Regions from separate parts of the Saccharopolyspora sp. ID03-671 genome, predicted to be linked through region 1. Evidence: riboswitches for the same ligand, from Rfam matches in the RefSeq annotation. Region 1 holds a riboswitch; each other region holds the start of a gene.

Region 1 (6,683 bases):
TCGCTCCCGCGATCAGCACCGCGCCGATCACCAGGTCGGCCGAGCGGACCGCCTGCTCCACCGCGTAGCGGTTGGAGGTGACGGTGCGGATCTGGCCGTGGAAGTCGCGGTCGATCTCGCGCAGCTTGCCGACGTTGGTGTCCAGCAGCTCCACGTCGGCGCCCATGCCCAGGGCCACCCGAGCCGCGTTGAGCCCGGCGACACCGCCGCCGATCACCACGACCCGGGCCGGGTGCACGCCCGGAACGCCGCCCGGCAGCACACCGCGGCCACCGCTGGGGCGCAACAGCGAATGCGCTCCCACCAGCGGCGCCAGCCGCCCGGCGACCTCGCTCATCGGCGCCAGCAGCGGCAACCCGCCATCCGCGGTCTGCACCGTCTCGTAGGCGATGCCGGTGACGCCCGAGTTCAGCATGGCGTCGGTCAGCTCGGCCGAGGCGGCCAGGTGCAGGTAGGTGAACAGCACCTGGTCCCGGCGCAGCCGCGGGTACTCCTCGGCGATCGGCTCCTTGACCTTGAGCACGAGGTCGCCTTCCGCCCACACGTCGTCGGCGGTGGCCAGGACCTTCGCGCCGGAAGCGAGGTAGTCCTCGTCCGGGATGGACGATCCGGCGCCGGCGCCCGCCTCGACGAACACGTCATGACCACGCGCGGTCAGCTCGTGCACACCGGCAGGAGTGATCGCCACCCGATACTCGTTGTTCTTGATCTCGCGAGGCACTGCGATCTTCACCGTGGGGTCCTTTCGTCGTGTGGAAACAACGATCGGACGATGTGGCGCAGGACGCATCATGTCCGCGGCATGAGATTGGGTGGGGGGCTTTGTGCTGCCGGCACAACAGCGGTGCGTGCGGGGCCGGTGGTGACAGAAAGGTTCCCGTGCTCGCCCCGCGACGGACTCAGCCGTGCTGGGCCCACCGCTCGGCCAGCAACTGCACCAGCAGCGCCGACCGGACGTCGGGGTCGTCGAGGTCGACGTCCACCAGCTGGCCGATCCGCTTCATCCGGTACCGGAAGGTGTTGGGGTGGACCCGCAGCTCCCGGCTCGCCTGACGCGGATCACCGGGATGACGCAGCCACGCGTGCAGCGTGGCCTGGTAGTCGGTGTGCTGCGCGCGATCGTGCTCGCGCAGCACCGGCAGGGGACCCAACGTGGCAACCCCGGCATCGGTGGCGGCCCCCGCCATCCGGCTCAGCACCAGCAGGTGCCACAGGTCGTCGTAGACCGCGACGCGCTGCCGCACCAGGCCCGTGCGCAGCAGCCCGATCAGCTCGTCGGCCTGCGCGCGCGACCGCGGTACGTCAGTGACCGGCACGGACGTTCCCACCGCGACGAGGGGGCGAGGGGACAACTCGTGCGAGAGCAGGGCCTGGCGCAATTCGGGCCAGCCGCCACCGCGTCCCCGATCGGGCACCAGCGCGTAGAGCACCGAACCGATCTCGGTGACCAGCGGACGTCGCCCGATGCCGCGGGTGATCCGCTCCCACATCGCCAGCCGCTGCCCCTCGGCGGGCTCGTCGGACGCCGGCATCTCGATCGCGATCACCCGGTGCTCCTCGTTGGGCACGGCCAGTTCGGTGGCCGCCGAGCGCCAGCCGTCCCCTCCGTCGAGCAGCAGCCGCACCTGCTCGGCCGAGCGCTTCCGCTGCACGTCGGCGACCGCGCGCCAGCGCAACAACTGCAGCGCCACCAATGGCGCGGTGTCGGCGAAGGCCGTGGCGCGCTCCTCCGAGACCGGTCCCGGCACCACCGCCCACATCGACCCGAGCAGCTCACCTCCCATGCGGATCGGCACCACCAGCCGCGGCAGCGTGCCGTCCTGCTGCGCGGGCACGAAGATCGCCGAACTGCCCTTGGTGAGCTGCCGGAACGTGCCGCGGGCGCGGAACTTCGCGAGCACGTCGTCCGGCTGCTTGCGTCCCATGATCGTGGAGATCCGCGCCGGATCGGTCAGGTCCTGCCGGGCCGAGTAGGCCAGCACCTGGGAGTGGGCGTCCTCGATGGTCACCGGGGCGTCCACGACGTCGGCGACCGCGTCGGCCAGCCGGAACAGGTCGGCGACCCCGACCCCGCTCTCCTCGGTCTGCCGGATCCCGCCCGCGAGCGCCGCGCGGATCAACCACACCAGCTGCGCCCACGCCGTGCCCGGCCGCACCTCGACCAGCGCGATCCCCGCCTCGCGCACCGCCTCCACCACCTCGGCGAGCGCCGCCACCGGGGGTTTGAGCAGCACCGCCGCCGCACCGCTCTCGCCGCTCTCGCGCACCAGCCGCAGCGCCTGCTCGCGATCGGCGATGCCCACTCCCAGCACGAGGTCGCCACCGGTGGCGGGTGTGGGCTGATCGGGTTCGGCGATCACCACATCACCGGCGACGGTGCTGGCTTCCGGGCTGATCACGGTGCGCAGCAGAGCCGGTCCGACCCGCTCGACCAGCGCCCGGATGTCGAGCATCGAAGGGGCCTCCTCGACCAAGACGCACCGGCGGAGATCACATGTGCATTGACAGTGCCGCTGGCGCGTTTATCGTTGCTGAGCACATCGACAATCGCATACCGGCCATCGACCCCGTGCGGGAGAGACCCTGCCAGCAGCGCAGGGCGCCGAAGGAGCAACACTCCCCAGCAAACTCTCAGGCACCCACGACCGCTCGGGCGAGGCGACTCTGGAAAGCGCTCGTCGACGCAGACGTGCCACCCACGGTGCAAGCCGCCGCCGCGGCGAAGCTCTCAGGTTCCGCAACAGAGGGGGAGGCCCAGCCGAAACCGGGGATCAACGCCCCTCGAAACCGCTTTGGAGCCTCCCTCATGACGCTGCCCACCAACCTGGCCTACACCGAAGAGCACGAGTGGATCGAGGACCGCGGCGAGATCTCCCGCGTCGGCATCACCGAGCACGCCGCCAGCGCCCTCGGCGACATCGTCTTCGTGCAGCTCCCCGAGGTCGGCGACAAGATCGAGGCCGGTCAGGCGTGTGGTGAGCTCGAGTCGACCAAGTCCGTCAGCGACCTGTTCGCGCCCGTCACCGGTGAGGTCGTGGCCATCAACGACGCTGCGGTCGACGACCCGGCCGTGGTCAACTCCGACCCCTACGGCGAGGGCTGGCTGATCGAGGTGCGCGTCACCGAGACCGGTGCGACCCTCACGGCCCAGCAGTACTCCGACTTGATCAACGAGTAGTCGCGGAGCCCGGAACGAGGCGAGGCGATCAATGGCGATCAGTGTCTTCGACCTGTTCTCGGTGGGAATCGGTCCGTCCAGCTCGCACACCGTGGGGCCGATGCGCGCGGCGCAGCGGTTCACCGTCAGGCTGCGCGAGAACGGCGTGATCTCCCAGGTCAACAGAGTCAAAGCGGAGTTGTTCGGTTCTCTCGGCGCGACCGGTCACGGTCACGGCAGCCCGGGAGCCGTGGTGCTCGGGCTCGAGGGGAACCGCCCGGAGGCGGTGGACCCGGTGGCCGGCGCGGAGCGCGTCGACGAGATCGAGCGCAGCGGCATGTTGCGGCTCGGCGGCGACCAGGTGCTGCCCTTCAGCGTTGCGCGCGATCTGGTGCTGCACCGGCGCAAGTCGTTGCCGCAGCATCCCAACGGGATGCGGTTCACCGCCCTCGGCAACGACGGTGGGGAGCTCGACTCGGCGATCTACTACTCGGTCGGCGGCGGTTTCGTCGTGGACGAGGACGCTGCCGGGGCGGATCGGGTCAAGGCCGATGACACGAAGGTTCCCATGCCCTTCCGCACCGGGGCCGATCTGCTGCTGCACAGCACCGGGTCTGGTTTGCCGATCAGCGGGGTCATGCTGGCCAACGAGCTGTCGTGGCGCGAGGAGTCGGCCGTTCGCGCGGGGCTGCTCGACATCTGGCGGGTGATGCGGGAATGCGTCGACAACGGGTGCCGCAGCACCGGTGAGCTGCCGGGCGGGTTGAAGGTGCGGCGGCGCGCGGCGCAGCTGGCGGCGTCGTTGACCGACCGCGACGACCCGCTGGAGTGGGTCACGTTGTTCGCGCTGGCGGTCAACGAGGAGAACGCGGCGGGCGGGCGCGTGGTGACGGCTCCGACCAACGGCGCGGCCGGCATCGTTCCCGCCGTTCTGCACTACTACGCCCGTTTCGTCCCCGGTGCCGATGAGGACGGTGTGGTGCGATTCCTGCTGACGGCAGGGGCGATCGGGGTGCTGTTCAAGGAGAACGCCTCGATCTCCGGTGCCGAGGTCGGTTGCCAGGGCGAGGTCGGCTCGGCCTGCTCGATGGCGGCGGCCGGTTTGGCGGAGGTGCTGGGCGGCACGCCGGAGCAGGTGGAGAACGCCGCCGAGATCGCGATGGAGCACAACCTCGGGCTCACCTGCGATCCCATCGGCGGGCTGGTGCAGATCCCGTGCATCGAGCGCAACGCGGTCGCATCGGTCAAGGCGATCACCGCCGCGCGCATGGCCCTGCGGGGCAACGGCACGCACTACGTGTCCCTCGACAAGGTCATGAAGACGATGCGGGAGACGGGTCGCGACATGTCGGTCAAGTACAAGGAGACCGCGCGCGGCGGCCTGGCCGTCAACGTCATCGAGTGCTGAACGGCGGCCCGGGGTGAGCAGGGGAACCTCCCTGTCATCGCCTCGGGCCTCAGCGCGCCCCTGACCTGCTCGTTCGAGTATCGGGGGAACCTTCGACGCGAACACCCGCAGCATCATTGTGCCCAATTTAGTTGTGCACAACTGAATGGTGCGCTACTGTTCGTGGCGTGGCGACAGAACCCGGAACGACGCTGGACCGGCTGCTCTGCTTCGCGCTGCACAGCGCGTCGCGGGCGTTCACCAACCTCTACCGGCCGTTCCTCGACGAGATCGGCCTGACCTACCCGCAGTACCTGGTGATGCTCGTCCTGTGGGAACGCGAGTCGCGCACCGTCAAAGAGCTCGGAGCCCTGCTCCGGCTCGACTCCGGAACGCTGTCACCCCTTCTGAAGCGACTCGAGGCTCGCGGAGTCCTGGTCCGCGCGCGCAGCGAGACCGACGAGCGGTCGGTGCGCGTCGCGATCACCGACGACGGGCGCGCGCTCGGACAGCAGGCGCGCGACATCCCCCAGCGGATGGTCGCCGCCACCGGGATGCAACTCGGCGACGTCGAGGAACTTCGGTCCACATTGGAAAACCTGACGACCACGTTGAACGACGCGGCCCGCCGGGTCACCGAGAATCAGGAGACGCGATCATGACCGTTCTCTACACCGCGGAGGCCACCGCCACCGGAGCCGGCCGCGCCGGCCGCACCCGCACCTCAGACGGCCTCGTCGACCTCGAGCTGGCCATCCCCAAGGAGATGGGCGGTCCCGGCGGTGCCACCAACCCCGAGCAGTTGTTCGCCGCCGGCTACTCCGCCTGCTTCCACAGCGCGCTGCAGGTCGTCGCCCGCAAGCAGAAGGTCGACATCGAAGGCTCCTCGGTGACCGCCGAGGTCGGCATCGGCCCGAACGGCCAGGGCGGCTACGGCCTCCAGGTCGCGCTCGCCGTCGAACTGCCCGGCGTTCCCGCCGACCAGGCGCAGCAGCTCGCCGAGGCCGCGGACGCGGTGTGCCCGTACTCCAACGCCGTGCGCGGCAACATCGACATCGACGTCCGCGTCGCCGCCTGATCCGCTACGCGAACAGGACGTACACCGCGCCGGTGGCACCGGCGAGCATCGCCAGCGCCGCTGTCGCGGCGGGCAACACCCCGCCCGGCAGCGGCGTTCGCGCGCGCAGCCGACGCTCGCTGCGGCGATGGCGCCACCACAGCAGCCACGCCACGACACCGCTGAACGGCAACGTCACCAGCGCGCACACCACCGCCGCGACCGTGCTGTGGTGCGAGATCAACTTCAGCAGCACCAGCAGGCTCGCCATGAACGCCAACACCGTGCGCAACCACGCCAACGTCGTGCGCTCGATCTGCAGACCCGGATCCCAGGGCTGATTCCCGCTCACCGTCAGAACCCGGTCACGAACAGCAGCACGCAGGCCAGCACCCCGATCACGGCCAACCCGTAACCCAGCACCGGAGCCAGGCGCGGCGCGGGCAGCGGCCGACCCCTCCGCAACGCGCGCTCGGTCGACACCCACCGCGTGAAGGCCGTGGCACTGCACAGCACCCCGGCCAGCAGCAGCGCGACCGCCAGCACGGTGCGGATGGGGCTGGGCTCGGCGGCCACGGCGTTGAGCGCCTCGACACCGACCCCGCCGGCCATCAACGCCAACGCCGTGCGGATCCAGGCGAGGAAGGTCCGCTCGTTGGCCAGCGTGAACCGGGGATCGGGCTCGTCGCCCTCCTCGTAGAGCCGACGCGGCCAACGCGTGGTCCGCTCTTCGCCATCGGTCGCCATGACCTGAGGTTATCCGGTCCGAATGGCGGAACAGCCGCCGCTCACCCCTCCGCCCCAGGCGACAAGAAGGTTCCCGTGCTCCAGCCGAAATGACAGGAAGGTTCCCGTGCTCGTCGTGCTCACCGGGCCAAGGGCACGTTGCCGCCGAACAGCTCCGCCTTGCGGCCCGTGATCGTCAAGTACCCGTGGGAGTCCAGCTCGCCGACTTCGCCCGTGCACAGCCATCCGTCGGCGTCGGTGACGGGACGGATCATCCCGTCCGCCTCCAGGTAGCCCGCGCACACCAGCGGGCCGCGCACCAGTACTTCGCCGTCGGGCGCGATGCGCAGCTCCAC
Region 2 (6,683 bases), 550 kb from region 1:
CTCTCCGACGCCCCGCAGGACCTGGAGGACGCGATCGCGATCCGCCTCGCCCAGCACACCGGCGCCGACGACCACCCGCGCGGGCACGCGCGAATCCCGCAGCCGCGCACCGGCTCCGACGACCCGGGCACCGCCCGCGACGAGAGCGCCCTGGAGTGCTCCTGGACGAAGTCCTGCTGAGGGACGAATGGGTGGCGCATGGGTGCCATCCCTGAGAACGCCTCAACGGTCCCCCGGTAGCGTGACCGCAGTCCGCGCCCGCGCCGGAATCCGAGGAGCCCGTTGCCGTGACATTCATCAGCGACATGCTGGCCCTGATCGCCGGGTTGCCCCGGCCGCTGCTGGTGCTGGCCACCGGCGCCCTGGTGCTCGGCGAGTGCACGATCGGGCTGGGGTTCCTGGTGCCGGGGGAGGCCGGGCTGCTGGTGGCCTCGGCCGCCGTGACCGATCTCCGGTTCTTCCTGGTGCTGGCGGTGACGGTGGCGGTGTGCGCGGCGGTGGGCGACAACATCGGCTTCTGGTTGGGCCGCCGGTACCGGCTGAAGATGCGCGAGACGAAGGTGGTCCGCAAGCTCGGCCAACACCACTGGGACCGCGCGGGTTCGCTGCTGCGGCGCTGGGGGATCGGCGCGGTGCTGCTGGGCAGGTTCCTGCCGGTGGTGCGGACGCTGATGCCGGCCGCGGCGGGCGCCAGCGGCATGTCCTTCCCGCGCTTCGTGGTCTCGTCGTTGGTAGGCGCGGCGGCCTGGTCGGCGACGCACGTGGGCATCGGCTGGGCGGCGGGAGCCTCGGCGAAGTACGTCGAGTCGATGCTCGGCCGAGCCAGCTGGGTGCTGGCGATCGCGATCGTGCTCCTGGGAGCGGGTGCGTGGGCCTACAGGCGCCGACGCCCGCGCGGTCAGGTCGTGACCGAGCCGCAGCCGGAGGCGATCGACAACGCCGCCTAGTGGGCGGGGTGCGCGGAGATGCGGACGCCGCGGCCGAGTGGCTGGTGCTTCGGCGGAGTTGCGTCGCAGCGAGTCTCGTTCATGTGTCTGGACTCTAATGCATGTTTCGAACCGAAACCAATGGTGAACGGCCTGCCTCCGATGGCAGGCGTGCCCGGCCACCTGTTCAGCGGAGTGCGACCAGTCGCACGGGTGGGACTAGACTCGAACGCATGGCACACGCTGGCGCGAGCGACGTGACCGCGGCCGGGGACAGCGACTTCGTCGAGTACCTCGAACGGCACCTGGCCGAGCGCGGATGGACGGTCCACGACTTCTGCGAGCACAGCGGGCTGAAACCGAGCGTGGTCTTCCGCTGGCGCAAGGGCTACCGGCCGGACATCGGCAACGCCCGCATCATGGCCCGCGCCCTGGGCGTCCCGCTGCTGGAAGTCCTGGTCAAAGCCGGTCGGCTGAGCGCGGAGGAAGCCCGCGCCGAGGTCCGCATCATCCCCGAGCTCGACTCGGTCCCCACCCAGGTCCTGCTCCGCGAGGTCAGCGCCCGGGTCGAACGCCTCGAACGCGCCACCCCCGCCGAAGCCGGTGTGTAGCAGGCGCACGGCAAGGCCGGCGGAGCCGGGAAGTCGACTTGTTGAAATTCGGAAACGGTTCGGGTCGAATGCGCGTTGACGGGGTGACAACCAGCTCGAATCGGAGTGGACTGCTGTCCTGGAAGGGATGAGAGGTGACAGCATGAGCCACACCGGCACCTCGACGAGCGCACCGGCCCGCGCGGCGGCCATCGCCGCTCCCCGCACGGGCGAGCGGCTGCACGTGGCGGTCGAGACCTCCGCCGGGGAGACCTATCTGATCGCGTTCGTCGACAGCCCCCGCGACAGCGGCTGCGAGCCCTGCGAGCTGTCCCCGGACGAGGCCCGCGACCTGGCCAGAGCGGTGCTCGACCTGCTCGACGCCGAGGCCGGGCAGGTCTCCTTCGCCATCCCGCGCTCGGACCAGCAGCTCAACCTCGCGATCGAGGCCGACGGCGCCGAGACCTACCTGATCACCTGGCTCGGCCGCACCACCTGCGACGCGGGCTACGAGCCCAGCGAGCTCGGCCGCACCGAGGCCGAGCAGCTGGCCCGCGCCCTCCAGGACCTCGCCGACGCCGCCGAAGGCGCCTGAAGCACCCGCGAACGACGAACGCCGCACCCCATCGGGATGCGGCGTTCGTCGTGTCAGGCGATCAGAGGTTCGGGTAGAGCGGGTGCTTGGCCGCCAGCGCCTCGACCCGGGTGCGGAGCTCGGCGCTGATCGACTCGTCGAAGTTCGGCTTGAGGGCCTGGGCGATGACCTCGGCGACCTCGGTGAACTCCTCCTTGCCGAAACCGCGCGTGGCCAGCGCCGGGGTGCCGATCCGCAGACCCGAGGTGACCATCGGCGGGCGCGGGTCGTTCGGCACCGCGTTGCGGTTGACGGTGATGCCGATCTCGTGCAGCCGGTCCTCGGCCTGCTTGCCGTCCAGCTCGGAGTTGCGCAGGTCCACCAGCACCAGGTGCACGTCGGTGCCGCCGGAGACCAGCGAGACACCGGCCTCGGTCGCGTCCGAGGCCAGCAGGCGCTCGGCCAGGATCTGGGCGCCCTCGACGGTGCGGCGCTGGCGGTCCTTGAACTCCTCGCCCGCGGCGATCTTGAAGGCCACCGCCTTGCCGGCGATCACGTGCTCCAGCGGGCCGCCCTGCTGACCGGGGAAGACCGCGGAGTTGAACTTCTTGGTGAACTCCTCGTCCGAGGACAGGATCACACCGCCGCGCGGGCCGCCCAGGGTCTTGTGCGTCGTGGTGGTCACGACGTGGGCGTGCGGGATCGGGCTCGGGTGCAGGCCCGCGGCCACCAGGCCCGCGAAGTGCGCCATGTCGACCATCAGGTAGGCGCCGACCTCGTCGGCGATCTCCCGGAACCGCTTGAAGTCCAGCTGGCGCGGGTAGGCCGACCAGCCCGCGACGATCAGCTGCGGCTTGTTCTCCCGGGCCAGGCGCGCGACCTCGTCCATGTCGACCCGGTGGTCGTCGTCGGAGACGTGGTACGGCACGACGTTGTAGAGCTTGCCGGAGAAGTTGATCCGCATGCCGTGGGTCAGGTGGCCACCGTGGGCCAGGTCCAGGCCCATGATGGTGTCGCCCGGCTTGAGCAGCGCGAACATCGCCGCCGCGTTGGCCTGCGCGCCCGAGTGCGGCTGCACGTTGGCGTAGGTGGCGCCGAAGAGGTCCTTGATCCGGTCGATGGCCAGCTGCTCGACGACGTCGACGTGCTCGCAGCCGCCGTAGTAGCGCTTGCCCGGGTAGCCCTCGGCGTACTTGTTGGTGAGCACCGAGCCCTGCGCCTGCAGCACCGCCTGCGGGGCGAAGTTCTCGGAGGCGATCATCTCCAGCGTGTTCTGCTGGCGACCCAGCTCGGCGCCGACCGCCGCTGCGACCTCCGGGTCAACCGTTGCCAGGGCATCGTTGAACAGATCCGGGTTCGACATCAGTGTGTGCCTCCTGTTTCTTTCTTTCAGTCAGGCGTTGCGGCGGTAGAAGGGCAGCTCGACGACCTGCACCGCGACGTTGCGGCCGCGGATGTCGACCTGCAGGGCCGTGCCGGGCTCGCTGTGCTCCCGGTCGACGTAGGCCATCCCGATCGGATGCCCGAGGGTCGGGGACGGTGCGCCGCTGGTGACCTCGCCGACCTCGGCGCCGTCGGCGTCGAGGACCCGGTAGCCGTGGCGGGGCGCCCGCCGCTGGTCGGTGGACAGGCCCACCAGGGTGCGCTCGGTGGGCTTCTCGGCGACCGCGGCCAGCGCGGACCTGCCGACGAAGTCGGCGTCCTTGTCCAGCTTGACCACCCGGCCGAGGTTCGCGTGGTACGGCGTGAGCTCGGCGGAGAGCTCGTTGCCGTAGAGCGGCATCCCCGCTTCCAGCCGCAGGGTGTCGCGGCAGGACAGACCGGCCGGCTGGAGGTCGTGCGCGGCGCCGGACTCGGTGAGCGCCTGCCACACGGCCTCGGCGTCGCCGGGCGAGGTGAACAGCTCGAAGCCGTCCTCGCCGGTGTAGCCGGTGCGCGCCAGCAGCACGTCCTTGCCCGCGACGGTCGCCGGGTAGCCCGCGTAGTACTTGACGGTGCTCAGGTCGGTGTCGGTCAGCGGCGCCAGGATCGCCACCGCGTTCGGGCCCTGCACCGCGATCAGCGCGTAGTCGTCGGAGACGTCGGCGTGCTTCGCGTCGAAACCGGAGACCCGCTCGGCCAGCTCGGCGGAGACCACGGCCGCGTTGGCGGCGTTGGCCACGACCAGGAACTCCTGGTCGGCGAGGCGGTAGACGATCAGGTCGTCGAGCACGCCGCCGGTCTCGTCGCAGATCATCGTGTAGCGGGCGCGACCGGGGGTGATGGCGGAGGCGTTGGCGACCAGCGCGTAGTCCAGCGCCTCGGCGGCCTGCGGACCGCTGATGAGGATCTCGCCCATGTGCGTGAGGTCGAACAGACCGGCGCTGCTGCGCACCGCGTTGTGCTCGGCGGTGTCGCTGCTGTAGCGGACCGGCATCTGCCAGCCGGCGAACTCCGTGAAGGTGGCGCCGAGGGATTCGTGCACCGCGTGGAGCGGTGTCCTCCGGGGCGTCTGTCCGGGCGACGACATGGTGAAACTCCTCCTGGGTGGGCGTGCCGGTCGGCAGTCGAGGGCCGGTCAGCTCACGCGCCCAACCTTATCCGGGGCGCCTCGACCCCCGACCGGCGCGGTCTGCGCTGGTCGGGCGGGGTCTCCCCGGAGTCATTGGCCTGAGAGTTTCACCACCCGACAGGGGTGGTTTGCACCGTGGGCGAGAAGCGCGATGCTCCTGCTTTTCTCCGTGTTTCGCCTGGTGTCCTGCGGTAATGGTGCCTGAGAGTTTACTGGGGAGTATTGCTCCTTCGGCGCCTCGCCCGACGAGGGCGAGGTCTCTCCCGCGAGACGTCATCGGCGCGTATTCGGTTGTGCTGCTCACAGACGCTACGAACCGCCCCCACCCCAGTCAACAGGAAGACCGAGTGATCTCAACCCTTGCGCACGGGGGCGCGATCAGCTTCGGGTCACCACGCGTTGCCGCCGCCAATCGCCTCGTGCGCGGCTCGCTGCTCCGCGATGTCGGCGAGTTGGGCTTTGAGGCCGTCGATGAGGGCTGTGAGGGCCAGTTCGAAGCTGGCGGTGTCGATCTCGGCGGCCTTCGTGTGCAGCAGGTGGGCTCGGGTGAGGTGGGGGAAGCGGTTCGTGTAGACGGCTGCGTCGGCGGGGAAGCCGTGGCTGAAGGAGCCCATCGCCGAGCCGACGACCAGGTACTTCGTCGAAGCGCCGATCATCGTGGCGTAGCGCTGCGGCCAGCCGGCCCGGGTGAGGCCGCCGTGGACGGCGTCGGCGACGCGCAGGGCGGACTCGCGGCGGGCCGGGCCGTAGGCGATGAACGGCACCAGGTTCGGGTGGTCGGCCAGGGCCGCGCGGTAGGAGCGGGCCCAGCTGCGCAGGCCGGTCACCCAGTCCTGGTCGAAACCGGAGACGTCGACCTCGCTGATCACCTCGTCGGCGATCTCGTGCAGCAGGTCGTCCTTGGTGGCGACGTGGTTGTACAGCGATGCCGCGCGCACGTCGAGGCGTTCGGCGAGCCTGCGCATGGACAGCGCTTCCAGGCCCTCGGTGTCGATGATCTCCAGGCCGATCTTCCGGATGCGTTCCGGGGAGAGCCGGGGTGTGCTGGGTCTGGGCAACGTCTCTCTCCTCACCGGGATCCCTTGCGGCGTGCGCCGGGACGGTTCTAGGCTGCCATAAAACTAACGGTGTTAGTTACCGGCCTGCACGGAAAGGAACGACGCGATGGTCGACTTCTCGCTCTCCGAGACCGAGCGCGACATCCGCGATTGGGTGCGCAACTTCGTCCAGCGGGAGCTCATGCCGCTGGAGCCGGAGGTGCTGCGCAGAGAGCGGGCGGGTCAGCGCGGTCTCACCAAGGACGAGCTCAAGGAGCTGCAGAACAAGGCCAAGGAGGCCGGTTTCTGGGGCGTGCAGACGCCCGAGGAGTACGGCGGCATGAACCTCTCGGCCGTCATGACGGCGCTGATCGAGGTCGAGCTCGGCCGCACCTACGTGCCGTTCCGCTTCGGCGGCTACGCCGACAACATCCTCTACTACGCCAACGAGGACCAGAAGCAGCGCTACCTGCTGCCGACCATCGAGGGCACCCGCAAGTCCTGCTTCGCCATCACCGAGCCCGGCGCGGGCTCCGACGCGAAGAACCTGCGCACCACGGCCGTCCGGGACGGCGACGAGTGGGTCATCAACGGCGAGAAGACCTTCATCACCGGCGGCATCGACGCCGACTTCGTGATGGTCTTCGCCGTCACCGACCGCGAGAAGGGCGCCAACGGCGGCGTGACCTGCTTCCTCGTCGACCGCGACATGGGCTGGAAGTCCGAGCCGATCGACATCATGGGACCCGACGAGCGCCAGCCGGCCGCGCTGGTGTTCGACAACGTCCGGGTGCCCGCCGAGAACGTGCTCGGCGAGGTCGGCAACGGGTTCGGCCTGGCCATGCAGTGGATCGGCCGCGGCCGCTACCTGCTGCCCGCCGCGGCGCTGGGCGCCTGCGAGCGGCTGGTGGAGATGGGCTCGGAGTACGCCCAGCAGCGCGAGACCTTCGGCGCGCCGATCGCCGAGCGGCAGGCCATCCAGTGGATGATCGCCGACTCCGCGGT
Region 3 (6,683 bases), 3.3 Mb from region 1:
ACCGGGAAGTACTCACCGAGCCTGCGGGCCACGTAGTTGGCCGAGGCGACCGCGGTCAGCGTCGCGCGGCGCAGGCCGTCGGCGCCCATCATCCGCACGTAGGCCCAGGAGATCGGCAGGATCGAGGCGCTGCCCCACGGGGCGGCGCTGATCGGGCCGACACCGGTCTCCGGACCGGCCGCGGGCTGCAGCGGGTGGTTGGGCAGGAACGGCGCCAGGTGCTCGCGCACCCCGATCGGGCCGACGCCCGGACCGCCACCGCCGTGCGGGATGCAGAACGTCTTGTGCAGGTTCAGGTGCGAGACGTCGGAGCCGAACTTGCCCATCCGGGCCAGGCCGATCAGCGCGTTGAGGTTCGCGCCGTCGACGTAGACCTGGCCGCCCGCGTCGTGCACCAGCCCGCACACCTCGCGCACGGTGTCCTCGTAGACGCCGTGCGTCGACGGGTAGGTGATCATGATCGCGGCGAGGTCCTCGGCGTGCTTGCCGACCAGCTCGCGCAGGTGCTCCATCTCGATGTTGCCCTGCTCGTCGCAGCGCACCACGACCACGCGCATCCCGGCCATGACGGCGCTGGCGGCGTTGGTGCCGTGCGCGCTGGCCGGGATCAGGCACACGTCGCGCGCGGTCGCACCACGGTCGTGGTGGTAGGCGCGGATGGCGAGCAGACCGGCGAACTCGCCCTGGCTGCCCGCGTTGGGCTGCAGGCTGACCGCGTCGTACCCGGTGACCTCGGCGAGCCACTCCTGCAGGTCGGAGACGACCTTGAGCAGGCCCTCCGCGTCCTCGGCGGGCGCGAACGGGTGCAGCGAGGAGAACTCGGGCCAGGTGATCGGCTCCATCTCCGCGGTCGCGTTGAGCTTCATCGTGCACGAGCCCAGCGGGATCATGCTGCGGTCCAGCGCGATGTCCTTGTCCGACAGCTGCCGCAGGTAGCGCAGCAGTGAGGTCTCCGAGCGGTGGGTGCGGAACACCGGGTGCGTCAGGTACTCGGAGGTGCGCGCCAGCGCGCCCGGCAGCGAGTCCGGGGTCTCGGCGTCGAGGGCGTCGACGTCGCCGGCGAGACCGAAGGCGTCCCACACCGCGGCCAGGTGGGCGCGGGTGGTGGTCTCGTCGCAGCTGATGCCGACGTGGTCGGCGTCGACGCGGCGCAGGTTCACCCCGGCCCGGCGGGCCGCGGCCAGCACCTCGTCGGCCTTGCCCGGGACGCGCGCGAGGACGGTGTCGAAGAACTCCGCGTGCACGACCTCGACACCACCGCGGCGCAGGCCCTCGGCGAGCACGCTCGCCATCCGGTGCGCGCGGGTCGCGATCGCCTTGAGCCCGTCCGGGCCGTGGTAGACCGCGTACATCGAGGCGACCACGGCCAGCAGCACCTGCGCGGTGCAGATGTTGCTGGTGGCCTTCTCGCGGCGGATGTGCTGCTCGCGGGTCTGCAGCGCGAGCCGGTAGGCCTGGTTCCCGTCGACGTCGGTGCTCACGCCGACCAGACGACCGGGCAGCTGCCGCTCCAGGCCCTTGGCCACGGCCATGAACCCGGCGTGCGGGCCGCCGAAGCCCATCGGCACGCCGAAGCGCTGGGTGGAGCCCACGACCACGTCGGCGCCGATCTCACCGGGCGCGCGCAGCAGCGTCAGCGACAGCAGGTCGGCGGCCACGACGACCTTCGCCCCGGTGTCGTGGATCGCGCTGATCAGCGCCTCGTGGTCGCGCACCGCACCGGAGGCGCCCGGGTAGGACAGCAGGGCGCCGAAGAACTCGCCCTCGGGCAGCTCCCCGGCCGACAGGTCGGCCACCACGACCTCGATGCCCAGCGGCTCGGCGCGGGTCTCGATGACGGCGATGGTCTGCGGCAGCGTGTCGGCGTCGACCAGGAAGCGCGGCGACTTGGACTTGCCCGCGCGGCGCACCAGGGTCATGCCCTCGGCCGCAGCGGTGGCCTCGTCGAGCATCGAGGCGTTGGACACCGGCACCCCGGCCAGGTCGGCGACCATCGTCTGGAAGTTCAGCAGCGCCTCCAGCCGGCCCTGCGAGATCTCCGGCTGGTAGGGCGTGTAGGCGGTGTACCAGGCGGGGCTCTCCAGCACGTTGCGCAGGATCACCGGCGGGGTGATCGTGCCGTAGTAGCCCAGCCCGATCATCTCGGTGTGCGGGGTGCAGCGGCCGGCGAGGTCGCGCAGCTCGGCCAGCGCCTCGGTCTCGGTGGCCGGGTCCGGCATGGCCAGCTGCAGGTCGGACTCGCGGATGGTGTCCGGGACGGCCTTCTGGCCCAGCTCCTCCAGGGAGCCGACGCCGATGACGTCGAGCATGCGGGCCAGCTCAGCGGGCATCGGCCCGACGTGGCGGTCCGCGAACGGCCTTCCGTGCTCCAGCGCGGCCAGCGGGATGCGGTCGTGCGTCGCGTCGGTCATCGCCAAAACCTCACTCATCGCGGCGAACAAAGGGCGGCAGCTCTGCGCTGCTCTCCCCCTCTGTCCCCGTTCGCGAAGCGAACGCCTGAGAGCTTCACCCGGCGGACCGGGCTTGCACCGTCGGCGGGGCGCACCTGGTGGGTGTGCCCGCTTTCCAGAGGTATCTCGCCCGTGCGGTCCAGGTGGCCTGAGAGGTTGTCGGGGAGAGTTGCTCCTTCGGCGCCTGCCCTGGCCGAGGCCAGGACCGGACTCTCCCGCACGGGGTCGGCGATGGCGCTCAGAGTACCCGATCAACCGCGCTTATCAGACCATCAATGTCGTCTACCGCACAGATGGCCGAGGGTGGTCGCGACCGGACCGGGTTCAGCCGGTTTCGGCCTGGCGGTCGCGGCGGCGGGCCGCCAGCTCGTCGGTCATCGACGACTCGATGTTCTCGCCGCCGTCGGCGCGCTCGGCCGGGAACTCGTGGATCGTGCCGCTGATCTCGCGCATCGCGCCGCTGACGGCGATGCCGAACACTCCTTGGCCGCCCTGGAGCAGATCGACCACCTCCTCCGCGGAGGTGCACTCGTAGACCGTGGTGCCGTCGCTGAACAGCGTCAGCTTCGCCAGGTCCTGCACGCCGCGCTTGCGCAGGTGCTCCACCGCGACCCGGATGTTGTGCAGCGAGACCCCGGTGTCGAGCAATCGCTTGACCACCTTGAGCACCAGGATGTCCTTGAACGAGTACAGCCGCTGGGAACCCGACCCGGCCGCGCCGCGGATGGACGGGCCGACGAGCTTGGTGCGCGCCCAGTAGTCCAGCTGCCTGTAGGTGATGCCCGCGATCTGGCAGGCCGCCGGCCCGCGGTAACCGACCAGCTCGTCGGGGGCCGAGGCGTCGGGGAACAGCTCACCCTGCTCCGCAGCGTCATCCGCGTTCGCTGCTTGCTCCACCACGCCTGCCTCCCCTCGTCCGGCCCGCAGCCGACGACGACGATCACCAGCTCCCGGACCGCTTCTGATCCAGGGCCGCGAAGCCGTACACCGGCTGAATCACACCGGGGCAATTCGCGTACTTCCGAAGGTAGGCCCGCTCAGCAGGCGGGTCAACGCGACGCGCGGGGGACGTGAGCCCGCGTTCGCCTCGCACGAGATCCGGCCCCCGAGCCGCTCGCGCGACTCGGGGGCCGGGGTGGTCTGTTCGGCCCAGCAGGGCTGGTCCTGCTGCGTGTCGGCGCCTACGTGTCGGCGCCGCGGAAGTCCTCCGGGGAGACCGAGTCGAGGAACTCGCGGAACTTCTCGACCTCGTCCTCCTGCTCGTCCGGGATGATCAGCCCGGCCTCGTCGAGGACCGATTCGTCGGCGTGGATCGGCACGCCGATCCGCAACGCCAGCGCCACCGAGTCACTCGGTCGCGCCGACACCCGCACATCGCCGTCGAACACCAGCTCGGCGAAGAACGTGCCCTCCTGCAGATCCGTGATCCGCACCTGCTCCAGATCGCGGCCCAGGGCGCCGATGACGTCCTTGAGCAGGTCGTGCGTCAGCGGCCGCTGGGGCCGCACGCCCTGCTGCTCCAAGGCGATGGCCGTCGCCTCCACCGACCCGATCCAGATCGGCAGGTAGCGCTCGCCCTCGGCCTCGCGCAACAGCAGGATCGGCTGGTTCGCCGGTAGTTCCACTCGCACGCCGACGACGCGCATCTCGCTGCTCATCGTCACATCGCCTCCTCCAGCGCGCCGAAGCGTGACTTCCCCGTCGAGGGTCCCGCACCGACGCCTCCGACGCTACCCGCGATACGGCGGACACGCCCTTTCCCACCGGCGGCCCCAGCGGACCGCCCACCGTCGCGGTCGTTGCGAATCGGGGCTCGCGGCCCGGACCGCCGGCTGAGCTCGTCGTCGAGCATTACCCTGCACGATACACCGCGCGGGAGATCACCGACTCCATCGGAAATCCCCCGCTGTGCTGTGGAAACCGCTTGTGGTCCCGGGAAATTCCCGGTGCGGGGAGGACGTCCGCGCGCGGGCGGCGCAGTTGCCTCATGCGTCAGCGGGGCGGCGCCCCTCGGCGCCGCCCCGCTGACGGGTTGACAAAGCCCTGATCGGCGGCCTCAGCGGCCGCCCTGGCCCCCATCGATCGGCCCGGTCAGGAACACCAGGCGGAACTTCCCGATCTGCACCTCGTCGCCGTTGGCGAGCACCGAGGTGTCCACCGGTTCCCGGTTCACGTAGGTGCCGTTGAGGCTGCCCACGTCCACGACCACGAAGTCGTTGCCCTCGCGGCGGAACTCGGCGTGCCGCCGGGACACCGTCACGTCATCCAGGAAGATGTCGCTGTCCGGGTGGCGTCCGGCACTGGTGGTCTCGCGGTCCAGGAGGAACCGCGAACCCGCGTTGGGACCGCGCTTGACCACCAGCAGGGCGGAACCCGCGGGCAGCGCATCGACCCCGGACGCGGCGGCAGGCTCCGGGGCCGCGCTCTCGGTGCTCTCCTGCTCCGAGAGGAAGGGCCTGAAGACCGAGGTGGTCTCCGGTGACTGCTCCGGCGGAACATCGCCGAAGCCGCTGTTTTGGCTCACCTGAGCTCTCCTCTACGCGGATAGATCGTGCCAAGTATGCGCCCAACGTACCGTGCCTGGACAGCCCCGTGACGAGCGACTCCCGACATCGTCGCACGGACGCCGCCGCGTCGGACGATCATGCCTGGTCGATCAGGTTCTGATAGGCCTCGGCGTCGAGCAGACCCGCCAGTTGGTCCGGGTCGGCGAGCCGGATCTCGACCATCCAGCCGTCACCCGCGGCATCCGAGTTGACCAACTCCGGCTGGTCCTCCAGCGCGGTGTTGCCCGCCGTGACCTCACCGGTCACCGGGGCGTAGATGTCGGAGACGCTCTTGGTCGACTCCACCTCGCCCATCGAGTCACCGGCGGTGACCTGCTGCCCCGTCTCGGGAAGCTGGACGAACACCACGTCGCCGAGCTGCTGCTGGGCGTAGTCGGTGATGCCGATGCGCACGGTGTCGTCACCGACGCTCTGGACCCACTCGTGCTCTTCGGTGTACTTGATCTCCGGGGCCGCCACTGGTCCCGCCTTTCGTCCGCCGTGTGCAAGGTGCCGAGTGATCGACGCGGCGAGCGTATTCACCGGCCGCCGACGGCCGCAAGACGACGCGCACGCAAGATCAGGTCCGCGTGCGGGCTCCCCGCACGGCGGCGATGACCTGGCCCAGGTAGAGGATGCCCGCCCACACGTACAGCGCCCCGCCCCAGGCGGTGAAGGCGTAGGCGATGGGCCGGACCACGTCGGCCCCGGTGAAGTCGTCCTGCACCAGCAGGAGCAGCGGGAACGCGTACATCAGGCAGAACGTGGCGGCCTTGCCGAGGTAGTGCACCTCCGGCGGCTCGTAGCCGTGCCAGCGCAGCACCGGCAGGCACAGGGTGAGCACGACGTCGCGGCCGACCAGGGCGACCGCGACCCACCACGGGATGACGTCGCGCAGCACGAAGGCGATCAGGGTGGCGACGATGTAGAGCCGGTCGGCGGCCGGGTCGAGCAGCTCGCCGATGCGGCTGTACTGGTTGAGCCAGCGGGCCAGCTTGCCGTCCAGCCAGTCGGTGGCACCGCTGACCACCAGGACCAGCAGCGCCAGCAGGTCGGCCTGCGGCCCGAGCAGCAGCCAGAGGAAGACCGGCACGCCGGCCAGGCGGATCACGCTGAGCAGGTTCGGCAGCGTCCACCAGGGATCGGCCCACACCCCGCGGGCGACCTCGCGGATCCGGTCCAGGCCCGGATCGCCGGGTCCGCCCGTCTCGGCCTGCGAGCCGCTCGTGGTGTTTTCCGTGGTGCGCTCGGCGTCCTGCACCACGAGCCTCCCCTGAATGGTTGTGCGCGCTGTCCCGCAACGGGTGCACACCTGTGCATCCTGACCCGATCAGGGTCTCATATCGGCAGCACAACCCACCTGGCGGCCAGCCGGTGCCCGGAGGTCCCGCGACGCGGGAAGATCCGGTGCACGTCAGTCCCGCGTGCGGCTCCAGCCGCGCCGTCGCAACTCGGCATCGGTGAGGAACCGGGCTCTGCCGCGATCGTCCACGCCCGCCCAGCGGGCGCCCGCGCTCCCCTCGCGGACGTAGGAGTGACCGCCGCTCCACACCACGCTGCACGGCGCGGTCGGGAGATCGTGGGACTCCTCAGCGGTCGGCGCGCCGTCGAGCGTGGCGGTCGCCGACCGCGTGGTCTTGGAGGGTTCTGCCGGTTCCATCGTGCCCATAGTTCGTAGCACCTCCGA

Evidence for each region. A riboswitch is a leader RNA that binds a small molecule or an ion and turns the genes downstream of it on or off. The one in region 1 is predicted to bind glycine.
Region 2: another riboswitch for glycine. It lies ahead of gcvT (glycine cleavage system aminomethyltransferase GcvT); the one in region 1 lies ahead of gcvH (glycine cleavage system protein GcvH).
Region 3: another riboswitch for glycine. It lies ahead of gcvP (aminomethyl-transferring glycine dehydrogenase); the one in region 1 lies ahead of gcvH (glycine cleavage system protein GcvH).

Annotation. Positions count from the first base shown of each region.
Region 1 covers NZ_CP134054.1:4,667,392-4,674,074, forward strand. The annotation lists gene ald (alanine dehydrogenase) at 1-733, opposite strand, end outside; gene REH65_RS21605 (helix-turn-helix domain-containing protein) at 900-2,453, opposite strand; glycine riboswitch at 2,563-2,658, shown strand; gene gcvH (glycine cleavage system protein GcvH) at 2,807-3,178, shown strand; gene REH65_RS21615 (L-serine ammonia-lyase) at 3,210-4,565, shown strand; gene REH65_RS21620 (MarR family winged helix-turn-helix transcriptional regulator) at 4,733-5,206, shown strand; gene REH65_RS21625 (organic hydroperoxide resistance protein) at 5,203-5,622, shown strand; gene REH65_RS21630 (DUF202 domain-containing protein) at 5,627-5,953, opposite strand; gene REH65_RS21635 (YidH family protein) at 5,956-6,348, opposite strand; gene REH65_RS21640 (AMP-binding protein) at 6,468-6,683, opposite strand, start outside.
Region 2 covers NZ_CP134054.1:5,219,722-5,226,404, forward strand. The annotation lists gene dacB (D-alanyl-D-alanine carboxypeptidase/D-alanyl-D-alanine-endopeptidase) at 1-180, shown strand, start outside; gene REH65_RS24205 (DedA family protein) at 288-947, shown strand; gene REH65_RS24210 (helix-turn-helix transcriptional regulator) at 1,160-1,537, shown strand; gene REH65_RS24215 (hypothetical protein) at 1,680-2,111, shown strand; gene glyA (serine hydroxymethyltransferase) at 2,173-3,453, opposite strand; gene gcvT (glycine cleavage system aminomethyltransferase GcvT) at 3,484-4,599, opposite strand; glycine riboswitch at 4,719-4,819, opposite strand; glycine riboswitch at 4,821-4,917, opposite strand; gene REH65_RS24230 (TetR/AcrR family transcriptional regulator) at 5,031-5,699, opposite strand; gene REH65_RS24235 (acyl-CoA dehydrogenase family protein) at 5,806-6,683, shown strand, end outside.
Region 3 covers NZ_CP134054.1:885,257-891,939, forward strand. The annotation lists gene gcvP (aminomethyl-transferring glycine dehydrogenase) at 1-2,411, opposite strand, end outside; glycine riboswitch at 2,576-2,678, opposite strand; gene REH65_RS04230 (MerR family transcriptional regulator) at 2,775-3,350, opposite strand; gene REH65_RS04235 (bifunctional nuclease family protein) at 3,632-4,108, opposite strand; gene garA (glycogen accumulation regulator GarA) at 4,507-4,974, opposite strand; gene gcvH (glycine cleavage system protein GcvH) at 5,093-5,476, opposite strand; gene REH65_RS04250 (CDP-alcohol phosphatidyltransferase family protein) at 5,577-6,260, opposite strand; gene REH65_RS04255 (hypothetical protein) at 6,411-6,656, opposite strand.